One region of the Caballeronia sp. PC1 genome, then DNA from elsewhere that is predicted to be linked to it. Evidence: riboswitches for the same ligand, from Rfam matches in the RefSeq annotation. Region 1 holds a riboswitch; each other region holds the start of a gene.
What was found. Region 1 has a riboswitch for glycine ahead of gcvT (glycine cleavage system aminomethyltransferase GcvT). Riboswitches for the same ligand answer to the same signal wherever they lie in the genome.

Region 1 (3,685 bases):
TTGGTTTCGAAGTCCACTTGCATTCGTTCGGAGCTGGTCGATTTAACCTAGTCGCAAACATCCACGGCCGGCAAGGTGGGAAACCCATCGGATTTACGGGGCATTTTGATGTTGTGCCGTTGGGGACGCGGAAATGGAACTTCGACCCTTTTGGCGCGATTGAAAGTGAAGGGCGTGTGTACGGCCGTGGAACCAGCGATATGAAGGGAGGCATTGCCGCGTTCGTCGCTGCTTGCTCGCAAAGCATCGAGGAGCTACGTGAGGGAAACGGCGTCCAACTGATTATCACGGGAGGTGAGGAGACCGGATGCGATGGCGCGAAGGCGCTTGCGGGCTCCTCCGGGCTGCTGAAGCCACTCAGTCTTCTCCTTGTCGGAGAAATGACGGCGAACTATCCTTTTGTCGGGCACAAAGGGGCGCTTTGGGTCCGTGCGTCTGCTACCGGCAAGACAGCGCATGGCGCTATGCCGGAGCAGGGCGACAACGCTATCTATAAGGCGACTCAGGCCATTCAGAAGATACGCGGCTTTGGAATCGAGGAGTCGACGCATCCGTTGATGGGCCACGCCACCATGAACGTCGGCACCTTCAAGGCCGGCACGAACGTGAACTCTGTTCCCGACCGAGCGGAATTCGAGGTGGACTTCCGCACAGTTCCGGGCATGGACCATCAATGCGTCTGCACACGACTGTCTCGTTTTTTGACCGATGACATTGGCCTGACGTCGATGGTCGATGTGCCGCCGTTAAGTACCGACCCCGAAGCGTTGGCGGTCAAGAGGGTGTTCGGGCTATGCGAATCGCTCCATCACCAGCCTATCGTTGCTCGCGCGGTGCCGTACTTTACTGACGGCAGCGTCTTGTTACCTGCAACCGGAAATCCGCCAACAATTATTTTGGGACCGGGTGAGCCCAAGATGGCTCACCAGACAGACGAGTATTGCTACGTGCACAAAATTGCCGAGAGCGTGACGCTCTATCGCTCCATCATCCAAAGCATCAGTAACGACCCGCTCTAAAGAGCCTCTCGCAGAGGGGACGCCAGTCCTTTCGAGAGGCCCCTGCGACGAAACGCGAGGAATAGGTGTTTCCTCCAAGGCAAGTTACTTGACTTGGATGGCAAGGGTCAAATATAGTTGTTTTAACCAAGCCGGAGAGAACGCAGAGCGTCGCCGAAGGGGACTTAAAACTCTCAGGCAAAAGGACGGCTTGGTTGTTGATTGCAATTATGCGTCAGCGAAATCTCTGGAGAGAGGCCTGAATCAGGTCCACCGAAGGGGCAAGGTCGCGAAGCGACTCTAATCTCTCAGGTACCAAGGACAGAGAAAGAGACATCCGTATGGATGCGTTTCATTCTGTCAACCTCGAAGAGATATGGCCACCAATACCGTTAGCAGTTTGCTGCGCACGCCGCTCGCAGCTAGCCATACAGAGGCCGGTGCACGAATGGTCGATTTTGGCGGGTGGCAGATGCCCGTCAATTACGGCTCCCAGATTGAAGAACATCATGCGGTCCGCACTGACGCCGGGATGTTCGACGTCTCGCACATGTGCGTCGTTGATTTGAGCGGTCCCGATACGCGAGAACTTCTTCGCAGGCTCGTCGCGAACAACGTCGATAAGCTCAAGGTTGCAGGTAAGGCGCTTTACACATGCATGCTCAATCAACAGGGCGGCGTCGTAGACGACCTCATCATCACTTTCCTGAATGAAGACTGGTTTCGTCTCGTCATCAACGCGTCCACCGCAATCACTGATATTTCCTGGATTCGAGCTGTCATAGCACGGAGCAATCTGAAGGTGACGCTCGTACCGCGCCGCGGCGATTTGGCCAGCCCGGAATTGGCGCTCGCCATCATCGCGGTGCAGGGTCCACAAGCTCGAGAGAAGTTCTGGCGTGCGGTTCCAACGACAAAATCCCTCACAAATGAGTTGAAGCCATTCAATGCAGCCCTCGTTAGTGATTCGACCTTCGGCGAACTCATGGTTTCGAGAACTGGCTACACCGGGGAGGATGGCTTCGAGATAGTTTCGAGGGCCGATGCCGCTCCGCTGCTTTGGAAGACGCTGTCTGAAAACGGCATCCGTCCGGCCGGCCTCGGCGCGCGTGACACCTTGCGGCTTGAAGCAGGTATGAATCTCTATGGCCAAGACATGGACGAGACAGTCTCCCCGCTCGATGCCGGCCTTGCATGGACCGTCGATTTGAAATCAGACCGTGAGTACATGGGTCGACAAGGCGTTGAACATCGCGGCGTTTCAGCGCAGACGATAGGTGCCGTCGTGTTCGGCGAAGGCGGGGTTCCGCGAGCGGGACAGGCCATTCACGTAGCAGGTGGGGAAGGGGTCGTAACGAGTGGCACCTTTAGTCCCACGATGCAACGTCCAATTGCAATAGTTCGAGTTCCCATGTCGGTCAAGCCGGGCGACGAATTGGTTATTTCCGTTCGAGGAAGAGAACTGGCCGCCGTCGCCGTCCGCTTGCCGTTCGTCCGAAATGGCGGCGTCCTCTCACAAGTCTGAGCCTCACTTATAACGGCCTCTTGTACGAGTGCCATACAAAGAACATCGGAGAAGAACATGGATTTTCCGCAAGAGCTTCGTTACACCGCCTCCCACGAGTGGATTCGAGTTGAACCCGACGGTATCGCTGCCATCGGATTGACGTCGCACGCTGGCGAGGCACTCGGTGACATCGTGTTCGTGGAGCTCCCGAACGTTGGCGCGGATGTTACTGCGGGTTTGGCTTGCGCGTTGGTCGAGTCGGTGAAGGCTGCGTCTGACATTTATGCTCCGCTGACGGGGAAGGTAACGGCCATCAACGAGACCGTCAAGAACTCGCCCGACACCATGATGGAAGCGCCCTACGAGAACTGGCTCTTCAAGATTTCCTTCGATGGCGAGCAGCAACTCGCTCCGCTTTTGTCTGCCGATGACTACGCCCACGGCCTCGAATAAGTTCGCGCGCCCATTCGTAACTCTATAGGTAAGGGACTATGAACGAACCACATCCGAAGTTTCTGCACGACGAGCAGCTCGAGTCGCTCGAAGCGCGCGATGCATTTGTTGCCCGACATGTCGGCCCGAATTTGGAAGACCAGGAAGCAATGCTTCGCGAGCTTAGTTATCGAACGAGGGCAGAGTTGATTGACGACATCGTGCCCGAAGCCATCCGCCGACGCGAGCCGCTCGCGCTCGAACAGTTTGCGGGAGGTCTGCCGGAAGAGGAGGCGCTCGCTTCCTTGCTGCAGATTGCACAAAAGAACAAGGTTCTGAAGAACTTCATTGGACAGGGCTACTACGGCACGCACACGCCGAAGGTCATTCTGCGCAACATCTTGGAGAATCCGGCATGGTACACGGCATACACGCCATATCAGCCAGAGATTTCTCAAGGTCGACTTGAGGCAATGCTGAACTTTCAGCAGATGGTGACCGACTTGACAGGCCTTGATGTCGCAAACGCGTCGATGCTCGACGAAGGGACGGCGGCAGCAGAAGCCATGACACTCCTGCGGCGAGTTGGCAAGAGCGATTCCAACGTGTTCGCGGTCGCTGATGATGTCTTGCCACAGACCATCGAAATCGTGATGACGCGTGCCGCGCCTCTGGGTATCGAGGTGAGAGTGTGTCCGGCGAATGAGCTTGCTGCGCAAGATGCCTTTGGTGTGCTCGTTCAATACCC
Region 2 (3,685 bases), on a different contig from region 1:
CCTTCGCGATAGCAATTGCTGGTCGAAGATGCGACGCGCCGTCCGCTCGGTGCAGGACTATTGTATGACCTCCCGGATCGAGCACGGCTACGCATAGCGGCTTCAGTCCTTTTTCGGCACCGGCCTTGAGAGTGCGAAGTGCAATATTCTGGGCTTGCTTCAAGCTTAGGATCATTCTCGAAATCCTTCTGATGAATAATGTGGATCGAAGCTACGCGGCGAAGTCGCTGTCCAGGCGCATGGCGATCATCTCGGCAGTTGCAGCGGAAAGCGTCCAGCCAAGATGGCCGTGGCCGGTGTTGTAGTAGACGCCACGCACTCTCCCCGGCCTGACAACAGGCAGCATATCGGGCGTCATGGGGCGCAGGCCTGCCCATGGGGTGACGCTGTCAGTATCCATTTTGGGGAACAGGCGTTCCGACCAGCGCAGCAACGGGCGGATCCGGTCAGCGCGAATATCTAGGTTGAACCCATTGAACTCTGCGGTGCCGGCCACCCGGAATCGATCTGGACCGAGGCGGCTTGTGACGATCTTCGCAGCGTCGTCGAGCAGGCTGACACTCGGTGCAGCTGTTCGGCTCTGCTCGTCTCTCAAGTTTACAGTGATGGAATAGCCCTTCACCGGATAAATGTTTACTTTCTCGCCGAGCTTTCTGGCGATTTCTCGGCTTTCAACCCCTGCGCAGACAACGATGGCATCAGCTGTCTGAGAGGCGATCGGCCGACCACTCTCGTCATCGGTCAAGCTGATGGTACAAATCCGGTTCTGTATCTCCACTCGCCGGACAGCAGCTCCAAACTTGAAAATCACGCCTCGGCGTGCACACGCATCTGCGAGCCCGCGTGTGAACTTGTGGATGTCGCCCGTGGCGTCCCCCGGGGTGAAGAATCCGGCGTGAAGAGCGCCTTGCAGGCTCGGCTCGATCGCGCGCATTTCTCCAGCTGACACTGCGTGCCTTTCGAGCCCGCCCTTGAGGAGGAGGGCGTTGCCCACTTCGGCAGCACGAAACTCCTGTTCATTGTGGTAGAGATGAAGGATTCCGCATCGCTTCAGATCGAAATCGATGCCCTCTGCTTCCGCAATGGTGAACATATGCCTTCGCGCGTCGAGTGCGAGACGAACGGTCGCGATCGTGTTTCTTTCGTGCCGAAAGATATTGCCGCAAAACTCGGCGAGCCACCCGTATTTGTGAAGGCCGGGCTTGAGGTTCAGCAACAACGGCGCGTCATTTTTCAAGAGCCATCTCATACCCTTTGCGATGGTGGCCCAGCTGTTCCAGACTTCGGCATTGCTTGCGGAGAGCTGGCCACCGTTGGCAAATGAGGTGACCATCGCCGGATAGCGGCGACGATCGTAGACGGTGACTTCATGACCGCGGACAGCCAAGCTGTAGGCGGTTGTTACGCCGGTAATGCCGGCGCCGATGATGCTAATACGTGCCACTGGGAGCCGCTCCCCAAAAGGTGGTGGATGCGCCCCATCTGTCCGCTGTGCCTGAGATCGCTATCCCGTCGGCGGGCACCCAGGCGGGCGCCACTCTCCAGATATCTTGATGCCCTGCGGTCCTTTTGCCTGAGAGTTTCCGGGGCGGTTGCTCCTTCGGCGCCGGCGAACGGTCTCTCCCGCAATGGCAAGTCTGGCCTGCCTGGAAATGTGCGCTCAAGTCAATTCGGACGACCGAGAATGACGAAACCGCAAACGTCCTTCACATATCGTCAAAAGCAGCAGCTCCATGCCGATGCGAAGGATAAGGTTCGAAGGAAAATTCCGAACAGTTCCGAGGCTTATAATGCTTTCAAAAATTCGAGGCAGCGCGTCCGAAGCGCTTGAGGGTTTGCTGTTCGACGGAATGTCGATCATGTCGGGTGGCTTTGGCCTTTGCGGAAACCCGGAGAACCTTATCGCGGAGCTTTATCGAAGCGGTACCCGAGGGCTTACAGTGATTTCGAACAACGCGGGCGCAGAAGGCTTTGGTCTGTGGCAGCTGCTGCAAAGCAGGCAGATCAGTCGCATGATCGCATCGTATATTGGCGACAATCGTCTTTTTGAGCGGCAGTTCCTGGATGGTGACATCGAACTTGAGCTGAATCCGCAAGGTACGTTAGCCGAGCGCATTCGCGCCGGCGGCGCCGGCATTGCGGCATTCTATACCCGGACCGGGGTAGGAACCGTCGTCGCGCAAGACAAGCCTGTCGAAACTTTCGACGGCGATGAATATATTCGAGAGCGCTGGCTGAAAGCTGATCTTTCGATAGTCAAGGCTTGGCGGTCTGATCCCGAAGGCAATCTGGTTTTTCGAAAGACAGCGCGGAATTTCAACCCGATCATGGCGACAGCCGGACGGGTGACGGTCGCCGAGGTCGAGGAGATCGTGCCAGCTGGCGCCATCGACCCGGATGAAGTGCATACGCCCGGCATTTACGTCGATCGGATTGTTCGAGCGACGGGCCTCGAGAAGAAGATCGAAAAGCTGACGATTCGCGCTCTCGGAGCCTGCATGATGGCTTGGTCGCGCGATCAGATGGCAGCGCGCGCTGCTCGAGAACTCAAGGACGGATTTTACGTAAATCTCGGAATCGGCATCCCTACGCTGGTTGCCAACCATGTCCCCGAAAACGTGACCGTCACGCTGCAAAGCGAAAATGGCATGCTCGGAGTGGGCCCTTACCCGTTCGCTGATGAAGCTGATGCAGACTTGATCAATGCCGGCAAGGAGACAGTCACCACGCTGCCGACTTCGAGTTTTTTCTCGTCTGCCGACAGCTTCGCCATGATCAGGGGCGGGCACATCGACATGGCCATCCTGGGAGGCATGCAAGTCGCGTCGAATGGCGACCTCGCCAACTGGACCATTCCGGGCAAGATGGTGAAGGGGATCGGAGGAGCGATGGATCTGGTTGCAGGCGTCAAGCGGGTGGTGGTCGTCATGGATCATACGTCCAAGGATGGCGCGCCCAAGATCGTCCAGAAATGTACTCTGCCCCTGACCGGCAGGTCGGTGGTTGATCTGATCATTACGGACCTCGGGGTGATGGAGTTAGACCCGCAAGCCGGAGTGCTTGCGCTGCTCGACATGGCACCATCCGTCTGCGTCGAGGAAATCGCTTCCAAGACGAATGCCCCTCTCTTTCTGGGCAAGCTCCGGGAGAATTGCCTGTGACAACGGACATCGCATATGCGCCTGACGACGCGGGCTTGCCACCACTCCTCTACCCAGAGTATCGCTCGACCGGATTGCGTAGTCCGCGTCACCCCTTGGTCAACGCTCCGCAGACTTTGACTGAGGTGAGCGGCCCCAGCGGTTGCTGGAGCGCTCTTATGGGTCAAGCCGAGGTAGACCTAACGTCGCAACATGGATCTGCTCCCCATGGCCAGCGCATCCGCATCTCTGGCAGGGTGCTGGATGACAGTGGTCGTCCGGTACCAAACACCATCGTCGAAATCTGGCAGGCGAACGCGGCCGGGCGGTATATCCATCGCAACGATAATTGGGACGCGCCGCTCGATCCGAACTTCACCGGAGCTGGTCGGGTGATTACCGATGATCAGGGCTGGTATTCCTTCACGACCATCCGGCCCGGAGCTTACCCTTGGGGTAACCATCACAATGCATGGCGCCCGGCTCATATTCACCTGTCGTTGCTTGGCCCCGCCTTCGCCACTCGTCTCGTCACCCAAATCTAC
Region 3 (3,685 bases), on a different contig from region 1:
CTGCTCGTTCTCCGCGAAAAGCTGCGCGGGGCGCAGGATCAGATCGTCGAAATCGAGCGCCTGATACGCGTGCAGCGTCGCGGCATAGCTGCGATACACGATCGCCGCCTGATGCTCGTCCTCATTCGCGGCGAGCACGGACGCCTGATCGGGCGAGACCATCGCGTTCTTCCACAGCGAAATGATCGACTGGATCTTGCGGATCAGACCCTTGTCGGTCGTGCCGAGCTGCTCCTGGACCATGCCGAAGCAGTCGTCCGAATCCATGATGGAGAACTGCGGCTTCAGTCCGACGTGCTCCGCTTCCTGCCGCATGATCTGCACGCCGAGCGAGTGGAACGTGCAGATCGTCAACTGATTGACCGGAATCTTGCGGCCTTCCTTGCCGGGCGTCGTGAGCGTCTTGCCTTCGAGGAGCTTGCCGGTGCGCTCGCGCATTTCGAGCGCGGCCTTGTTCGTGAAGGTGAGCGCGGCGATGTGCTTCGGCTCGAAGCCGCGCCCTTCGATCAGATGCGCGATCTTCTGCGTGATCACGCGCGTCTTGCCGCTGCCCGCGCCGGCGAGCACGAGACAGGGACCATCGAGATAGCGCACGGCTTCGCTTTGCGCGGCGTTCAGACCTGCGGACATCGTGTTGAGCTTGGAAATTTGGCGCGCGCGGCGAGGCCGGCGCATGGAGGAGAGCGCGATGTTAACACGATAGAACCGGCGCGGTTCCGGCCCTCGTTCGTGCCACAATATCCGATCGAATTCACGACAGGACGCTGCCCGCATGAGCACACCACTTAAAGTTGGCGTAATGGGCTATGGCCTCGCCGGCGCGACGTTTCACGCGCCCGTCATCGAGCACTGCGGCCGGGCCGAAGTCGCGGCCATCGCGACGAGCCAGGCCGAGCGCGCGCAGGCGGACTATCCGAACGCACGCATCGTGGCGGATTTCGACGCGCTCGTCGGCATCGACGAAATCGAGGCCGTGGTCATCGCGACGCCGAACGACACGCACTTCGATCTCGCGCATCGTGCGTTGTCGGCGGGCAAGCATGTCGTCGTCGATAAACCCGTGACGCTGTCCGCGCGCGACGCCCGCACGCTCGCCGATCTCGCGCAGCAACGGGGCTTGCTGTTCGCGCCGTTCCACAATCGCCGCTGGGACGGCGATTTCATGACGGTGCGCGCGCTGATCGAGAGCGGGCGGCTCGGGCGCGTCACCCATTACGAATCGCATTTCGACCGGTTTCGCCCGAAGGTGCCGCAGCGCTGGCGCGAGGAGGCGGAGCGCGGCGGTGGCTTGCTGTTCGATCTGGGGCCGCATCTGATCGATCAGGCGCTGACGCTGTTCGGCGCGCCGCAGACGGTCACGGCGTTTGTGAAGGCGCATCGCGATCACGCGCACGCGCCGGATTACGTGCATCTCGTGCTCGGCTACGGCGACAAGGAAGTGATCCTGCACGCGAGCGCGCTCGCGGCGCTGGAGCCGCCGCGTTTCGCGATCCACGGCACGCGCGGCAGTTACGTGAAAAACGGGCTGGATACGCAGGAAGACCAGTTGCGCGCGGGCATGCGGCCGGGCAATCCTGAATTCGCGAAGAATCCGCCGGGCTTGCTGCGCGAAGTCGATGGCGATCTCGATCTGCGCCACGAATTCGCGACGAAAGACGGCGCGTATGTGGAGTTTTATCGCGCGCTGGCGGCGTCGATTCAGGAGGGCAAGCCGTTCCCGGTGTCGCCGCAGGACGCGGTGGATACGATGACGATTATTGAGCTGGCGATTGAGAGTGATCGGGAGGGGAGACGGGTGGTGTTCGAGCGGCTCGGCTGAATCCCTGCCGGCGGGTGCGCGCCGTCCATCGGATGCCCCCGAATCCGTTTGACAACCCGAAATCGGTCGCGTAAATTCTGCCGCACGCGTCGGGAGAGCGCGTGGCCTGTCGTCGCAACGAAAAAGGCCGCGCCGCCGAAGGGGCATACCCGCAAACTCTCAGGCAAAAGGACCGACGGCGTCGAGGAACGAAGTTTTCTCGCACTCTGGAGAGCGGCAGCGGCTTCATCGAAGCCAGTTGCCCACCGAAGGGGCGCGCGATGAATCGCAGCACGACCGTGCACGGTTCGCGCAATCTCTCAGGTACCGAGGACAGAGGGGTCACGCATCGCAACCGCTCGCGGCATGAGCCTTGCGCGCTGCTTCCGGCAGCACGAAGGCGCATCCGATAAGCGAATACTGCGCTGCGTGGCCTTTTTTGTTTCGCGAACCGAGGCCCCGATGACTTCACTTCAACAGACGCCCCTGCACGCCGCCCACCTCGCGCTCAACGCGCGCATGGTCGATTTCGGCGGCTGGGACATGCCCGTCAACTACGGTTCGCAGATCGACGAGCATCGCGCGGTGCGCACCGACGCCGGCATGTTCGACGTGTCTCACATGCGCGTCGTCGATTTCGAAGGCGAGGCCGTCCGCGAATTCTTCAGGTACGCAATCGCCAATAACGTCGATAAGCTCACGACGCCCGGCCGCGCCCTCTATTCGTGCCTGCTCAACGGCAACGGCGGCGTCATCGACGATCTGATCGTCTACTACTTCTCCGAAACGAGTTTCCGCGTCGTCGTGAATGCGGGCACGGCGGAGAAGGACATCGCCTGGTTCGGTCAGTTGAATGCCGAGGGCGAGTTCAATCTTTCCATCACGCCGCGCCGCGATCTCGCGATCATCGCCGTGCAGGGCCCGAACGCGCGCGAAAAAACCTGGCAAGTGCTGCCCGACGCGCGCGCGCAAACGCAGGACATCAAGCCGTTCAACGCCGTCACGGTTCAGTCCGCGACATTCGGCGAACTGATGCTCGCGCGCACCGGTTACACCGGCGAAGACGGTTTCGAGATCGTCGTCCCGGCGACGCATGTCGAAGCCCTGTGGAACGCGCTCGCCGATGCAGGCGTGAAGCCCGCCGGCCTCGGCGCGCGCGACACGCTGCGTCTCGAAGCGGGCATGAATCTCTACGGGCAGGACATGGACGACGACGTATCGCCGCTCGACGCCGGCCTCGCGTGGACCGTCGATCTGAAAACGGAACGCGATTTCGTCGGCCGCAGCGCGCTGGAGGCGAACGGCTCGAAGGCGGGCTTCGTCGGGCTCGTGCTCATCAAGGAAAACGGCAAGGCGGGCGGCGTGCTGCGCGCGCATCAGAAAGTCGTGACGCAACAAGGCGAGGGCGAGATCACGAGCGGCACGTTTTCGCCGTCGATGCAGGAATCGATCGCGTTCGCGCGCGTGCCGACGGGTGTTGCCGCGGGCGACACGGTGCAGGTCGTCATCCGCGACAAACAGCTTCCCGCGCGCGTGGTAAAACTTCCGTTCGTGCGCAACGGCAAGGTTCTGGTCGAACTTTCGTAACGCCGTCGCGCCCGTTCCCTCCTATCAAGAAACTCACGAAAGAACCACGCAAGGAGCATTCAATGAGCATCCCGGCCGATCTGAAATACACCGAATCGCACGAATGGGTCCGCACCGAAGCCGACGGCACGCTGACCGTCGGCATCACCGATCACGCGCAGGAAGCGCTCGGTGACATCGTGTTCGTCGAACTGCCGGCCGCGGGCAAGACCGTCGCGGCGGGCGATGCGATCGCCGTCATCGAATCGGTGAAGGCCGCCTCCGATATCTACGCACCGGTCTCGGGCGAAGTGGTCGCGT

Region 2: it holds a riboswitch for glycine, as region 1 does, so the genes downstream of both, LY284_RS21950 (D-amino acid dehydrogenase) here and gcvT (glycine cleavage system aminomethyltransferase GcvT) in region 1, are expected to answer to the same signal.
Region 3: it holds a riboswitch for glycine, as region 1 does, so the genes downstream of both, gcvT (glycine cleavage system aminomethyltransferase GcvT) here and gcvT (glycine cleavage system aminomethyltransferase GcvT) in region 1, are expected to answer to the same signal.

What each region holds. Positions count from the first base shown of each region.
Region 1 covers NZ_JAJUBH010000004.1:117,566-121,250, forward strand. Annotated here, with positions in the region: gene LY284_RS33665 (M20 family metallopeptidase) at 1-1,019, shown strand, start outside; glycine riboswitch at 1,141-1,218, shown strand; glycine riboswitch at 1,236-1,333, shown strand; gene gcvT (glycine cleavage system aminomethyltransferase GcvT) at 1,375-2,523, shown strand; gene gcvH (glycine cleavage system protein GcvH) at 2,581-2,958, shown strand; gene gcvP (aminomethyl-transferring glycine dehydrogenase) at 2,997-3,685, shown strand, end outside.
Region 2 covers NZ_JAJUBH010000002.1:1,288,092-1,291,776, reverse strand. Annotated here, with positions in the region: gene LY284_RS21955 (heme-binding protein) at 1-163, opposite strand, end outside; gene LY284_RS21950 (D-amino acid dehydrogenase) at 212-1,444, opposite strand; glycine riboswitch at 1,552-1,636, opposite strand; partial or broken gene LY284_RS21945 (CoA transferase subunit A) at 1,791-2,486, shown strand; gene LY284_RS21940 (3-oxoacid CoA-transferase subunit B) at 2,502-3,161, shown strand; gene pcaH (protocatechuate 3,4-dioxygenase subunit beta) at 3,158-3,685, shown strand, end outside.
Region 3 covers NZ_JAJUBH010000001.1:2,840,922-2,844,606, forward strand. Annotated here, with positions in the region: gene LY284_RS13565 (UvrD-helicase domain-containing protein) at 1-630, opposite strand, end outside; gene LY284_RS13570 (oxidoreductase) at 773-1,819, shown strand; glycine riboswitch at 1,900-2,004, shown strand; glycine riboswitch at 2,016-2,145, shown strand; gene gcvT (glycine cleavage system aminomethyltransferase GcvT) at 2,261-3,385, shown strand; gene gcvH (glycine cleavage system protein GcvH) at 3,448-3,685, shown strand, end outside.